Regions from separate parts of the Faecalibacillus sp. genome, predicted to be linked through region 2. Evidence: predicted binding sites of a transcription regulator. Region 2 holds the regulator's gene; the other holds the start of a gene.
What was found. The regulator HrcA, encoded in region 2, represses chaperone genes, less so after heat shock. The targets are predictions, from matches to a motif close to TTTTAGCACTNNNNNNNNNNNAGTGCTAAAA.

Region 1: the regulator HrcA is predicted to act here: its motif matches at 3,426-3,456, upstream of gltB (glutamate synthase large subunit).

Annotation. Positions count from the first base shown of each region.
Region 1 covers NZ_JBKYAR010000019.1:20,726-28,516, forward strand. Annotated here, with positions in the region: gene ACLVEP_RS07970 (glycoside hydrolase family 1 protein) at 1-426, shown strand, start outside; gene ACLVEP_RS07975 (threonine aldolase family protein) at 463-1,473, shown strand; gene ACLVEP_RS07980 (HU family DNA-binding protein) at 1,569-1,844, shown strand; gene ACLVEP_RS07985 (DUF4230 domain-containing protein) at 2,005-2,640, opposite strand; gene pduL (phosphate propanoyltransferase) at 2,755-3,327, opposite strand; gene gltB (glutamate synthase large subunit) at 3,598-7,791, shown strand, end outside.
Region 2 covers NZ_JBKYAR010000025.1:27,772-35,562, reverse strand. Annotated here, with positions in the region: gene ACLVEP_RS09455 (family 20 glycosylhydrolase) at 1-590, opposite strand, end outside; gene dnaJ (molecular chaperone DnaJ) at 1,251-2,372, opposite strand; gene dnaK (molecular chaperone DnaK) at 2,434-4,251, opposite strand; gene grpE (nucleotide exchange factor GrpE) at 4,270-4,827, opposite strand; gene hrcA (heat-inducible transcriptional repressor HrcA) at 4,830-5,858, opposite strand; gene hemW (radical SAM family heme chaperone HemW) at 5,970-7,061, opposite strand; gene ACLVEP_RS09425 (L-serine ammonia-lyase, iron-sulfur-dependent, subunit alpha) at 7,051-7,791, opposite strand, start outside.

The DNA.
Region 1 (7,791 bases), on a different contig from region 2:
AAGAAACCACAAAATGAATTTTTACCAACAACAGATTGGGATTGGACAATTGATCCAATGGGAATTAGAATGTGTTGTCGTGAAATTACTTCACGTTATGATTTACCAATCGTTATTTCTGAAAATGGATTAGGTGCATTTGATAAATTAGAAGATGGACAAATTCATGATCCATATCGTATTGATTATTTAAAACGTCATATTGAAGAACTAAAAAAAGCTTGTGATGATGGTTGTCGTGTTCTTGCTTATTGTACATGGTCTTATACTGATTTATTAAGCTGGTTAAACGGATATCAAAAACGTTATGGTTTTGTTTATGTTGATCGTGAAGAAGATGAAAATTCAGGTACTTTAAATAGATACAAAAAAGATTCATATTATTGGTATAAAAAAGTAATTGAAACAAATGGAGAAGAACTATAGGAAACAATGTTTCCTATTTTCTTTAGGGGGTTAATGATGTATAATTTTGCGAGTGATTATTTAGAAGGAGCTCATCCACAAGTGATGGAGGCTTTAAATAAGACAAATTTTATTCAAACAGTAGGATATGGGGAAGATGAATACTGCCAAAAAGCGAAAGATAAAATAAAAGCAATATTAGAAAATGAAAATGTAGATATTCATTTTCTAGTAGGTGGTACACAAACAAATATGATTATGATTTCATCCGCATTAAAAGATTATCAGGCTGTTATTGCTGTAGATAGTGGACATATTAATGTTCATGAAACAGGGGCTGTTGAATTTACAGGTCATAAGATTTTAACAAAGCCACATCAAGATGGAAAAATGATTCCTGAAATGATTGATGAAATTGTAAGTGAACATCCAGATGAACACATGGTTCAACCTAAAATGGTGTATATTTCACAAACAACAGAATATGGGACATACTATACTTTAGAAGAATTAAAAGCTATATATCAATGTTGTCAAAAAAATCATCTTTATTTATTTATAGATGGAGCAAGACTTGGGAGTGCACTTGTATTGAAAGATGCTCCAACATTACAACAAATAGCAAAATATAGTGATGTCTTCTATATTGGTGGAACTAAGATGGGAGCTTTATTTGGTGAATGTTTAGTTATTGTTAACGATGAATTAAAAACTGATATTAGATATCATATTAAACAAAAAGGTGCAATGCTTGCTAAAGGAAGATTATTGGGAGTACAATTTAATGCCCTATTTGAAAATAATCTATATTTAGAAATTGGAAAACATGAAAATGAATGTGCAGATATATTAAGAAATGGTTTTAAAGATAAAGGCTATAAGATGTATATCGAGAGTCCATCTAATCAAATTTTTCCTATTATAGATCATCAAACATTAAATAAAATAAATCAAAAATATATCACAACATATATGTTTAAAGTAGATGAAAATCATACATGTATTCGTTTAGTTACATCATGGGCAACAACTAAAGAAATATGTAAACAATTTATAGAAGAATTATAATTGATAGATACTATCTTATTGTAAATAAGCAGATAACGTAGTAGAATATGACTAGGATTTATTATCCTAAATTTCGAGAAATGGAGATAATAAAAATGAATAAAACTGAATTAGTAGAAGCAATTGCTTCAAGCACTGAATTAACAAAAACTGATGTAGATAAAGTAGTAACTGCTTTAGTTGAAGTTGTTACTGATGCTTTAGCTAAAGGAGATAAAGTTTCTTTAAAAGGCTTTGGTAATTTTGAAGTTCGTACTCGTAGTGAAAGAACTGGTAGAAATCCAAGAACTGGAGAAACAATGACAATTGCTGCAAGTAAAGCACCTGCATTTAAAGCAAGCTCAGCATTAAAAAAAGCTGTTAATAAATAATAATATAATAAAAAATAATGAAATTTAGTTGTTTTAAATTATTAAAGGAATATTGATGCAAAATCGATATTCCTTTTTTAGCGTAAAATGAAGAATATCTTTCATAATCTAGACAATAATATAAAAAAAGGGATGAATTACATCCCTACGATATTAAAATTTATTCATTAGTTTTTGAATCTTCAATTGTTATATTTAATTTATAATGATCTTTAATTTCTGGAATAGCCTGTAAATAAGTTGTAAGTGTTTTGACAGCTTGTGTTTTTGATTTTTCTAAAATACCATTAGAAATAGCTTCTTTTTCATTTTTCTTTTTTTCTTTAGTCGCAAAAGATTTATAATCATTGATACTTATTTGATTAAAAATATTTGATGATTCATCATAAACTTCTATCGAATTCTCATCAATTTCATGACTTAAAATCTTAGCAGCAGGTAAAGAAATATTTAATTGATCAGCATCAATATTAATTTTAGCTTTATTAAGTTCAATTCCTGCTTTAATTGTCCCATCATATGTAATAATAAAACTTTTTTGTGTTAGAGGAATTTTCCAACCATTAAAAGATAATTTATTAGAAAATTTTCCAACCTTACTATAATCATATGAATAAAGAGCAAGTTCATTAATTTCAGTTAATTGATTTTTTATTGTTGTAGAAGTAATCTCATCATTATTACTACCACTTGCATAATGAATTCCCGCAAAAAAGATTGCAACAACTAAAGCAATGATTGCTATAATACCACCAATTGCTTTTTTAGACTTTCCTAGAGTATCTAATATTTTCATTCTATCACCCAAGGAGATTATATCATAATTTGTCGAAGGAACAAATTTAATGTATCTAATAAAAAGTATAAAAAAAGAATGATTTTAGAAAAAAATCTAAAACCATTCTATTTTTTATTTAACGATTTTACCGTAAACTTCTCTACCGCAAGCAGCTGCATTGCTTTCATCAGTATCAATATGCATTGCAGTAGCATATGAAGCGCTTACACGACAAACAACATCACCAAAAATTAAAGAACGTCCGTCTGTATTAATTTCAACTTTAACGATTTCTTTATCTTTTACACCAAATTTTTCAGCATCTTCAGGTGTTAAGTGAATATGTCTTTTAGCAGCGATAACACCGCAAGGAATTTCTACTTCTCCTGCAGGACCAACTAATTTACATCCAGCAGTTCCTTCAATATCTCCTGATTCTCTAATTAATGCTTGAACACCAATGCTTCTAGCATCAGTTAAAGAAATTTCAACTTGAGTTTCTTTTCTTGTAGGTCCTAAAACAGACATATTTAATTCTCCTTTAGGTCCGATTACTTTAACTCTTTCAACACAAGCAAATTGACCAGGTTGAGATAAATCTTTTTTATTTGTTAATTGATGACCTTCACCAAATAAAGTTGCTAAATCTTTATCACTTAAGTGAATATGTCTAGCAGAAGTTTCGACAATAAACATATCTTCCATTTTTTTCTCCTCTTTCCATCTATTAATACTATATTTATTCTACTCTTTTTATCATTTAATGCCAATAAATAAAAAAAAATAAAAAAAATTTTTTCTACATTTTGAAATAAATTTATTAAATTGCTAAAAAAAGATTATCAAAACAGTGATAAAACATTAAAAAATGTATACAATCTAGCTATTTTTTAGGAAAATAACAAAAAAATAGCTAATCTTTACACATATTACTAAATGTGCTATTCTAACTGTACAAAAAAAGGAGGAACCTTTATGAACAAAGAAAATGTAGGTTTATATGATCAGTCATTTGAACATGATAACTGCGGAATAGGGGCCGTTGTTAATATCAAAGGATTAAAAACTTATAAAACAGTAGATGATGCTTTAAAAATTGTTGAACAATTAGAACATCGTGCTGGAAAGGATGCAGCAGGGGAAACTGGAGATGGTGTAGGAATCTTAACACAAATACCAGATGAATATTTTCAAAAGGTAATTAAAGATTTTGTACTTCCTCAAAAAGGGCATTATGGAGTTGGAATGTTCTTTATGCCTCAAGATGAAAAAGTACGTTTACGTGTCAAAAAAATGTTTGAAACAGTTGTTAAAAAAGAGGGATTAGACTTTTTAGGTTGGCGTGTCGTACCAACTGTACCTAGTGTTTTAGGGAAAAAAGCATTAGATGCAATGCCTTATATTGTCCAAGCATTTATTAAAAAACCACATGGTGTAGATTGTGGTTTAGATTTTGATAGAAAATTATATCAAGTGAGAAGAATTTTTGAACAAAGTCAATTTGAAGATACTTATGTATGTTCACTTTCAAGTCGTACCATTGTTTATAAAGGAATGTTCTTAGTACAACAACTTCGATTATTCTTTAAAGATTTACAAGATAAAAGTTATAAAAGTGCCATTGCTTTAGTTCATTCACGTTTCTCAACAAATACAATGCCATCATGGAAAAGAGCCCATCCTAATAGATTTATTGTTCACAATGGTGAAATCAATACAATTAAAGGAAACGCTAATAACATGTTATGTCGAGAAGAAAACATGCAAACAGATGTTGTGGATACTTCAAAAGTATATCCAGTTGTTGATGTCAATGGTTCAGATTCAGCAATGTTAGATAATACATTAGAATTCTTAGTAATGTCAGGTATGGAACTTCCAAGAGCTGTCATGATGTGTATTCCAGAACCTTATGAAAATGATAAAAGTATGTCACAAGCAAAAAAAGATTTCTATGAATATAATGCTACACTTATGGAACCATGGGATGGACCAGCTTCTATCTTATTTAGTGATGGAGACATCATGGGGGCTATTTTAGATAGAAATGGTTTAAGACCATCACGTTATTATATTACAAAAGATCATTATTTAGTATTATCTTCAGAAGTAGGTTCATTAGATATCCCAGCTAAAGATATTATTTTAAAAGAAAGACTAAGACCTGGAAAAATGTTATTAGTTGATACTGTTAAAGGTGAACTTATTGAAGATGATGTTTTAAAAGAAACTTATGCAACAAAACAACCTTATGGGGAATGGTTGGAAAGTAATTTAATTAATTTAAAAGATATGAGAATTCCTAGTATTAGAGTAGAAAGATACGAAGGAGAAGAATTAACTAAATTACAAAAAATACATGGTTATAGTTATGAAGATACAAACTATATTAAAAACTTAGCTTTAACTGGTAATGAAAATATTGTAGCAATGGGAAATGATACACCAATTGCAGCTTTATCGACAAAACATCCACCATTATTTAATTACTTTAAACAATTATTTGCACAAGTAACCAATCCACCAATCGATGCTATTCGTGAAGAAATCATTACTTCAACAAGTATTTGTATTGGTCGAGATGGAAATATGTTGGAAGATAAACCAGAAAACTGTCATTTATTAAAAATCAATCATCCTATTTTAAGTAATACAGATATTTTAAAAATCAAAAACTTGAAAAAAGAAGGCTTTAAAGTAGGTGAAGTTAATATTACATATATTAAAAATACTTCATTAGAAAAAGCAATTGATCGTGTTTTTGTAGAAGTAGATAAACGTTATCATGAAGGATGCAATATTGTTATTTTATCGGATAGAGCAGTAGATGATAACCATTTACCAATTCCTTCATTATTGGCTGTTGGAGCTGTTAACTCTTATTTAGTAAGAACTAAAAAACGTAACAGTTTAGCTTTAATTCTTGAATCAGCTGAACCAAGAGAAGTACATCATTATGCGACATTACTTGGATATGGTGTTTCAGCTATCAATGGTTATTTAGCACAAGATACAATCTTTGATTTAATTGATCAAGGCTTATTAGATAAAGATTACTATGCAGCCGTTGATGATTATAATAGTGGTATTTTACATGGTATTGTTAAAATTGCTTCTAAAATGGGAATTAGTACAATTCAATCTTATCGAGGATCACAAAACTTTGAAGCAATTGGTTTATCAAGTGATTTAGTGAATAAATACTTCCCTAAAACAGTAAGTCGTATTGAAGGAAAAACAATCAAAGATATTGAAAAAGATGTCGAATATAGACATGACCAAGTTTATGATCCACTTGGATTAGATGTAGACATCTCATTAAACAGTGCTGGTGATCATAAAGAAAGATCAGGAAAAGAAGAACATTTATATAATCCAGCAACAATTCATAAATTACAACAAGCAACACGTTTAGGTGATTATCAATTATTTAAAGAATATTCAAAAATGATTGATGAAGAAGGCGCACATTTAAACTTAAGAGGTTTAATGCAATTTAAAAAGACAAAATCAATTCCAATTGAAGAAGTTGAACCTGTTGAATCAATTGTTAGAAGATTTAAAACAGGTGCGATGTCTTATGGATCAATTTCAAAAGAAGCACATGAAACGATGGCTATTGCAATGAATAGATTACATGGTAAATCAAACAGTGGTGAAGGTGGAGAAGATCCAGAAAGATTTGAAACACTCCCTAATGGTGATAGTAAATGTTCAGCTATTAAACAAGTTGCTTCAGGACGTTTTGGAGTAACAAGTGAATACTTATGCAGTGCCAATGAAATTCAAATTAAAATGGCACAAGGAGCAAAACCAGGAGAAGGTGGACACTTACCAGGTGGTAAAGTTTATCCATGGGTTGCTAAAACTAGACACTCTACACCAGGGGTTAGCTTAATTTCACCACCACCACATCATGATATTTATTCAATTGAAGACTTAGCACAATTGATTTATGACTTAAAGAACGCTAATAAAGAAGCACGTATTTCAGTTAAACTTGTATCAGAAGCTGGTGTTGGAACAGTTGCTGCCGGTGTTGCTAAAGCAGGTGCTGGTGTTATCCTTATTTCAGGATATGATGGAGGAACAGGGGCTGCTCCTAAAAACTCAGTTTATAATGCAGGACTTCCTTGGGAATTAGGTTTAGCAGAAGCACATCAAACATTGATCATGAATGATTTAAGAAGCCGTGTTGTTATTGAAACAGATGGTAAACTCATGACAGGTAGAGATCTCGCAATTGCTACTTTACTTGGAGCAGAAGAATTTGGTTTTGCGACAGCACCACTTGTAACAATGGGATGTGTTATGATGAGAGTATGTAACTTAGATACATGTCCAGTAGGGGTTGCTACACAAAATCCTATTTTAAGAAAACGTTTTAAAGGTAAACCTGAATATGTTGAAAACTTTATGCGTTTCATTGCTCAAGAATTAAGAGAATATATGGCTCAACTTGGATTCAAAACTGTTGATGAAATGGTTGGTCGTAGTGATTTATTAGAAGCAAGAGATGATATTGAAAATATTGATTTATCAAAAATCTTAAATAATCCATTTACTTCTAGTAAACATAGTCATCATGAAAAGAATAATGAATATGATTTCAAATTAAATGAAGTCAAAGATACAACAGTACTTTATAAACAATTTAAAGAAGCTTTAGATAAACATCAAGGTAAAGAAATTGATGTCCATGTTACAAATATCGATCGTTCATTTGGAACACTCTTTGGATCAGAAATTACGAAGAAATATGGAACATCATTAGAAGAAGATACTTTCAAAGTTAACTGCTATGGAGCAGGTGGTCAATCATTTGGTGCTTTCATTCCTCAAGGTTTAACATTACATCTTTATGGAGATAGTAATGACTACTTTGGAAAAGGTTTATCAGGTGGTAAATTAATTGTTGTACCACCAAAAGATTCAACAATTAAACCAGAAGATAACATCATTATTGGTAACGTTGCTTTATATGGAGCAACATCTGGTGAAGTTTATATCAACGGAGTTGCTGGTGAACGATTTGCCGTACGTAACTCAGGAGCACATGCCGTTGTTGAAGGTATTGGAGATCATGGTCTTGAATATATGACAGGTGGTATGGTTGTTGTTTTAGGAAAAACAGGACGTAACTTTGCTGCTGGTATGTCTGGAGGTATT
Region 2 (7,791 bases):
TAATCTACGATTTCACCGTAAACTAATCCATCGTTAGTAATAATCAAATTTTGGATTGTTCTTAATCCGTGCATAACTGCATTTTCACTAGCACCAGTTAAACGAACTCCATTTTCTCCAATAGTGATTTTATATGCTTCTTTACTATTAGAGCTACTAGTAATTGAACTTGTTTGATCGATATCAATCAAAATATCTCCATAACTCACATCTTTTTCTTGAGCATAAACCATTGCTAATGGAGATGAAATAATTTCTTTTTCAACAAATTCTGAATTTACTAATTTTACCACTTCTTGTAATCTTGCATTTTCGATATTAGTTTGATTTGCTAAAACAGCTAATCGACTATCAACAGTCATTTTCCAAACTTTATGGCTACTATCTGCTTTGTAAGATTGAAGAATAGGATTTGTTAATGCTTGTAATTGTTGATCTGTAAGGTTTGAAATACTGTCGCTAGATGTTATTGCAACATTACCTTTAGCTAAAACTGCCTGAAAACCGACTGCTTGACAAATAATAGCAACTACCAAAAATGCCGGTAAAACTACTTTAAGAAACTTATTCTTCGATACTTTTCCTTTCATTTTCTACTCACTTTAAATTAATAAATTAATACATATACTAGTTTTTATTAATGATGTAAATTAGGTATATAAAACCAAAAACCTTATCTAAAACTTTAATTTATGCTAATTATTATCAATTGTTTTATCAATAATAGAATATTAGTAAATTATTATAATAGAATAGTAATTCTACTATATTTGTGAATGCCTATTTAAGCGAGTCATAAAACTATAAATAATACCCCTTAACATCAACATTAATCATTCACCAGTATTTTACGTATTATTTAAGTACTAATTTAACCCCTTTCTTAATTTTCTTTTTAAACTGCGAACATCCGGTTAAGCGCTTACATTTCTCGCTAAAAAAAAGTGGTTAGGTTTAAATAAAATGACCGTATTTTTTTATAAAAACCTAACACCACATTCACTTCTATAAGAATCATATCATGATATAAATATATATTCAATAACCTTTAACATATTATTCCACTTTTTGTGATTTTTTTAACAATTAATAAAAAACATAACAAACTACTACAATTACAAAGAATTTTTTAGCCATTAATAAATGTTTAAAAACTGTATTCATCCCAAAAATCCAGTTATCAATACAACTATAAAAACAAAAAAAAGTGAGATGAAACTGAACTCACCCCACTATATTTATTCGTTATTCTATCTTTTAAATCCTTTCTTAAATGATTCAAAGATAGATTCTTTTTTGCTTAACTTTTGTAATTGTTCATACAATGATTTTTCTTTACTAGAAAGTTTTGTAGGAATTTTAACTTCAACCTTAACCATTTGATCTCCGTATCCATTTCCTCTTAAATCTTTAACCCCTTTACCTTTTAATCTTAAAGTTGTTCCAGATTGTGTTCCTGCAGGAATTTTAACTTTAACATCACCTTGTACTGTTGGTACATCCACTTCACATCCTAAAGTTGCATCAATTGAACTAATAGGAATTGTAACGTAAATATTGCGTCCTTCACGAATAAAGTGTGTATTATTTCTTACACGAATTTCTACAAATAAATCACCATTAGATCCACCATTAGATCCTCTTCCACCTTTACCGGCAACACGTAATTGTTGACCATCATTAATACCAGCTGGAATATCTAATTGAACAGTAACTGTTTTTGTAATATATCCTTTACCATGACAATCAGGGCATTTAACCTTAATTTCTTTACCTGTACCATTACAATGTGGACATGTTGTTTGTGTTACGAATGTACCAAATGGAGATTGTTGTTGTTTAGAAACAGTTCCTGTACCATTACAATGTGAACATGTTTGTACATCATTAGGCGTTTTAGCTCCACTACCATGACAATGAGGACATTCTGCATCATAAGTTACTTTAATGTCTTTTTTAACACCATTAATTGCTTCCATGAAATCAATTTCAAGTCGCATTAAATGGTCATCTCCACGACGAGGTCCATTTTGTCTTTGTCGACGACTTCCCCCGCCACCAAAGAATGAACCAAAAATATCTCCTAAATCGACATCTTCAAAACCAAATCCACCAAAGCCACCGGCTCCAGCTCCACCTGCACCTTGTTCAAAAGCAGCATGTCCATAACGATCATAAGCCGCTCTTTTATTATCATCAGATAAAACTTCATAAGCTTCTTGAACTTCTTTGAACTTTTCTTCTGCATCAGGTTCTTTACAGATATCGGGATGATATTGTTTTGCTTTTTTACGGTATGCACGTTTTATTTCATCAGCAGTTGCTGTTTTTGAAATCCCTAAGACTTCATAAAAATCTCTTTTACTTGCCATAAAATCATCCTTTCTATAATACTTTTAAAAAACCAAGGAAGAACCTTGGTTTTTTAAGTAATTAGTTCTTTTCTTCGAAATCAGCATCAACAACATTATCATCATTGTTATTTGATGTTGTTTGTCCAGCACCACCATTAGGGTTTGCTTGTTGTTGTTGATAAGCATATGATGCCATTTGTTGAGCCATTTGTTCTAATTCTGACATTTTAGCTTCAAGAGTAGCCATATCATTGTTATCTAAAGCAGTTTTTAATTCAGTTTTTAATTGTTCTGCTTGTTGTTTTTGATTAGCATCAATCTTATCACCTTGTTCAGCTAAAGCTTTATCAATTTCATTGATCATTTGTTCAGCTTTATTTCTTGTTTCGATATCTTTACGTTTCTTTTCATCTTCAGCTTTATTAGCTTCAGCTTCTTTTACCATACGATCGATTTCTTCATCAGATAATCCTGTAGAGTTTTGAATAACGATTGATTGTTCTTTTTGAGTTTTTAAATCTTTAGCTTTAACGTTTACGATACCATTAACGTCAATTGAGAAAGTAACTTCGATTTGAGGTACTCCTCTAGGAGCTGGTTCAATACCATCTAATTTAAATAAACCTAATTGTTTATTATCTCTAGCCATTGATCTTTCACCTTGTAATACGTTGATATCAACAGCTGGTTGGTTATCAGCAGCAGTAGAGAATACTTGTGATTTAGTAGTTGGAATTGTAGTATTTCTTTCGATTAATACTGTCATAACTCCACCCATTGTTTCGATACCTAATGAAAGTGGTGTAACATCTAATAATAAGACATCTTTAACGTCACCAGCGATAACTCCACCTTGGATAGCAGCACCCATAGATACAACTTCATCTGGGTTTACTGATTTGTTAGGTTCTTTTCCAAGTAAACGTTTAACAGATTCTTGAACAGCAGGGATACGAGTAGATCCACCAACTAATAATACTTGATCGATTTCACTTGGTTGCATTCCAGCATCACTTAATGCTTGTCTAACTGGTCCTTCAGTAGCTACAACTAAGTCTCTTGTAATTTCATCAAATTTAGCTCTTGTTAATGATAATTCTAAGTGTAATGGTCCAGCAGCACCAGCTGAGATGAATGGTAATGAAATTTGAGTTTGCATTACACCAGATAAGTCTTTTTTAGCTTTTTCTGCAGCTTCTTTAATACGTTGCATTGCCATTTTATCATTAGATAAATCAATTCCATTTTCTTTTTTGAATTCATCTACGATGTAATCCATGATTTTCTTATCAAAATCATCCCCACCTAATTTATTGTTACCAGCAGTAGCTAATACTTCAAATGTACCATCAGCTAAGTCTAAGATAGATACGTCGAAAGTACCACCACCTAAGTCATAAACTAATACTTTTTGTTCTTGGTCTAATTTATCAAGACCGAATGCTAATGCAGCAGCAGTTGGTTCGTTGATAATACGTTCAACATCTAAACCAGCAATTTTACCAGCATCTTTTGTTGCTTGTCTTTGAGCATCATTGAAATATGCAGGTACAGTAATAACTGCTTTTGTTACTGTTTCACCTAAATAAGCTTCAGCAGTTGCTTTTAAGTTTTGTAAGATCATTGCTGAAATTTCTTGTGGTGTATAAGATTTACCATTTACGTTTTCTTTATGATCAGTACCCATATAACGTTTAACTGACATTACTGTATCAGGGTTTGTTACTGCTTGTCTTTTTGCAGCTTCCCCAACAATAATTTCACCATTTTTGAAAGATACAACTGAAGGAGTTGTACGATTTCCTTCTGGGTTTGCAATTACTTTTACTTCATTGTTTTCTAACACACTTACACATGAGTTTGTAGTTCCTAAGTCAATACCAATAATTTTTGCCATAATATAAATCCTCCTATTTTATTCACTTACTTTAACTAAAGATGCACGAATAACGCGATCTTTTAACATATAACCTTTTTGTAATTCTTCAACAACCATACCAGGTTTAAAGTTTTCATCACTTACAGTCATTACTGCTTGATGGAAGTTAGGATCAAATTCTTTACCTTCAGCTTCAATTACTTTAACTCCTTGGTTTTCTAATAATGTCATGATTTGTTTATAAATCATTTCATATCCTTTTAAGAAGTTTGCCACTTCTTCACTTGGATTTTCAATTGCTAATGATCGTTCAAAGTTATCAACGATTGGTAACATTTGTTCAATAAAACCTTGCATCATAAACTTCAAATTATTTGCATGTTCATTTTGCATACGTCTTTTAATGTTTTCCATATCTGCAAACACTTTATAATAATCATTTTTCCATTTATCAACTTCACCTTGAAGAATTTTAATTTGATCTTCTTGATCAACTTTTTCCTCTTCAACAACTTCAGCCTCAGCTTCTTTGTTTTCTTCAACTTCTTCAGTTACTTCTTTTTCAACTTTAGTTTCCTCAGCCAATTTGTTCACCTCTATTTCTCATCTTGTTTATCTTCTAAACAAGCCTTTTCAATATTTTCAGATATATACTCTACTAATGCCACTACTTTTTCATAAGGCATTCTTGTTGGACCAATTACCGAAATAGAACCTTTTGATGTTTCCCCTGTTTTAAATGAAGCAGAGATAACTGAAACATCATTCATTTTTCCAAGAGGTGTTTCATTTCCAATATTGATTTGAATACCATCCTCACTCGATAACGGTAGAGTTTTCCAAACTTTTGAATTTTCAAAAGCACTTACAAGCCTTCTCAATTTATCAACATCGTTAAATTCTGGTTGATAAAGAATATTTTCTTTTCCAGAAAAATAAACACTGTTTGAAGCAAATTTAACAAATGCTTCTAAAAATGCATTAAACAATTCTTCATGTTGTTTCACTTGTGTTGTAAGAATTGGTCGAACATCTCGTTCTAAACGAAATGCTACTTCATTAATAGGAGTTCCTATTAACAATTCATTCATCACATTGACACAACTTAATAAATCTTCCATTTCTACATCACTTGAAAATTGGAATACTTTATTTTCAACATGACCTTGACTTGTAATGATAATTGCTGTTACACGTCCATCATCTAATGGAACAACCGATATACGTTGCAATGTATCATCTGATGCATTTCCTAAAGCTACACTTGTAAGATGTGTTAATTCACTTAACATGTTACAACTTTCATGCACCATCTCATTTAAATTTCGACGGTGTTTATTAATAATTGTAGCAACTTGATTTTTTGTTCCTTCATCTAAATCAACTTTTCCTAAATTATGAACATAGAAACGATATCCTTCTTTAGAAGGTACTCTTCCTGAAGAAATATGTGTTTTTTCTAGATAACCATAATTTTCTAGAAAATTCATTTCATTACGAATCGTTGCACTTGAATAAGGAAGTTGATATTTTACCATCAATGCCTTGGATCCAACCGGTTCAGCATTTTCGATAAATTCTTCAACTATACATTTGAATATCAGCATTTGTCTTGCTGTTAACATCAAGTTCACCACCTTTAGCACTCCTATTTCTCTTGTGCTAAATACATTATACATTTTATTTTAGCACTGTCAACAACTTGGTGCTAAAAAATTAAAAAAATAGCATTTCTGCTATTTCATAAAATCAATTAATATATCATTTAAAACATATTGTCCTTCTTGAGATGTTTTCAAACAATCATTTTCAATTTTTAATCTCCCATTTTCCAAATTTTTAGTAATGGCCTCTCTATATAAAATATAAGCATCTTCTTGATATCTCTCTTTAAATTTCTTTAAATCTAATCCTTCTTTTAAACGAAGTGACATCATTACTTGATTAAACATGGTTTCTTCTTTTGATTGTTCAATGATCGTTGTTTTAAAATCACCATTTAAATATTTAGTAAGAGAACGACTATGTTCTATAATTTGTCCATCAATTTTGCTACATGAACCAACCCCAATACCATAATAATTATTATAGTACCAATACGTAAGATTATGTTTAGATCGATATCCTTGTTTAGCATAATTTGAAATTTCATATTTTTCAAAACCTGCTTTTTCTAATTCTTGATCAATCAATAATGTTAATTGATATTCTTTTTCTTCATCTAAAGGTTGATATTTTTTATATTTTAAAATTGTCCCCTCTTCTAAAATCAAAGAATAATAAGAAACATGTTGCAAATCTAAAGATTTTAAAACTTCTATATCTTTTTGTATATCCTCTTTTGTTTGCTTTGGTAAACCATACATCAAATCAATTGAGATATTATCAAAACCTATTTCTTTAGCGTATTTAATAATATTTTTTACTTGTGTTGTATTATGATGACGATCTATTTCTTTTAATAAATGATCTTGAAATGTTTGTACACCAATACTTAATCGATTAATACCACCTTTTTTTAAAATCTTTAACTTATAATAGTCCATCGATTCTGGATTGACTTCTATACAATATTCTTTTGCTTCTAAACTATATGGTTTTAACATTGACATTAATTTTTCCAATTGTTCATCATTTAAAGCACTTGGAGTTCCCCCACCAATATAAATCGTTTTTAAATGATTCTGCTCAATTTGTGATAACTCCTCATTTAACCTTTGTAAATATAAATCACTTTGTTTTTGATCATAATAAACTTTACAAAAATCACAATAACTACAAATAGAATCACAAAAAGGAATGTGTACATATAAACTTTTAGTCTCCATCTTTTAAACCAAATTCCTTTGCTAGCCCACCTAAAGAAGTTTCTTTATAAGCACTATTTAAATCTTTCCCTGTTTCTTTCATAACATTGACAATTGAATCGAAAGAAACTTTATTTTTTCTTAAATATCCTAATTGTTTAGCATAACTTGCTGCATCAATTGCACGTAAAGCACCAAAACCATTTCTTTCAATACAAGGAATTTGTACATAACCCCCTACTGGATCACATGTAAGTCCCAAATTATGCTCAAGGCCCATCTCTGCAGCATATTCAATTAAAGAATTATTAAGTTCTAAAATCCAACCATAAGCTGCCGCCGCCATCGCACAAGCACTTCCTACTTCTGCTTGACATCCTCCATCAGCACCAGAAATCGTCGCATTATGTTTAATAACATTTCCAAATAAACCTGCAACAGCTAACGCTTTGATCAATTCTTTACGAGGAATTTCTAATTGCTTATAGCAATAAAATAAGACCGCTGGTAAAATTCCACTTGCTCCACATGTTGGAGCTGTGACGATTTTATTACCACAAGCATTTTCTTCAGAAACAGCATAAGCATAACTTGAAACAAGTAATCTTTCTCGATCACTTTCTCTTCGCGTATTAATAGCTTGTTGATACATACTTTTAGCAACTCTTTTTAGTTGTAATTTTCCTGGTATAACGCCTTCATGGTGTAAACCATTTTGCACACATGTAAACATGCTATCTAGTACTTCAAA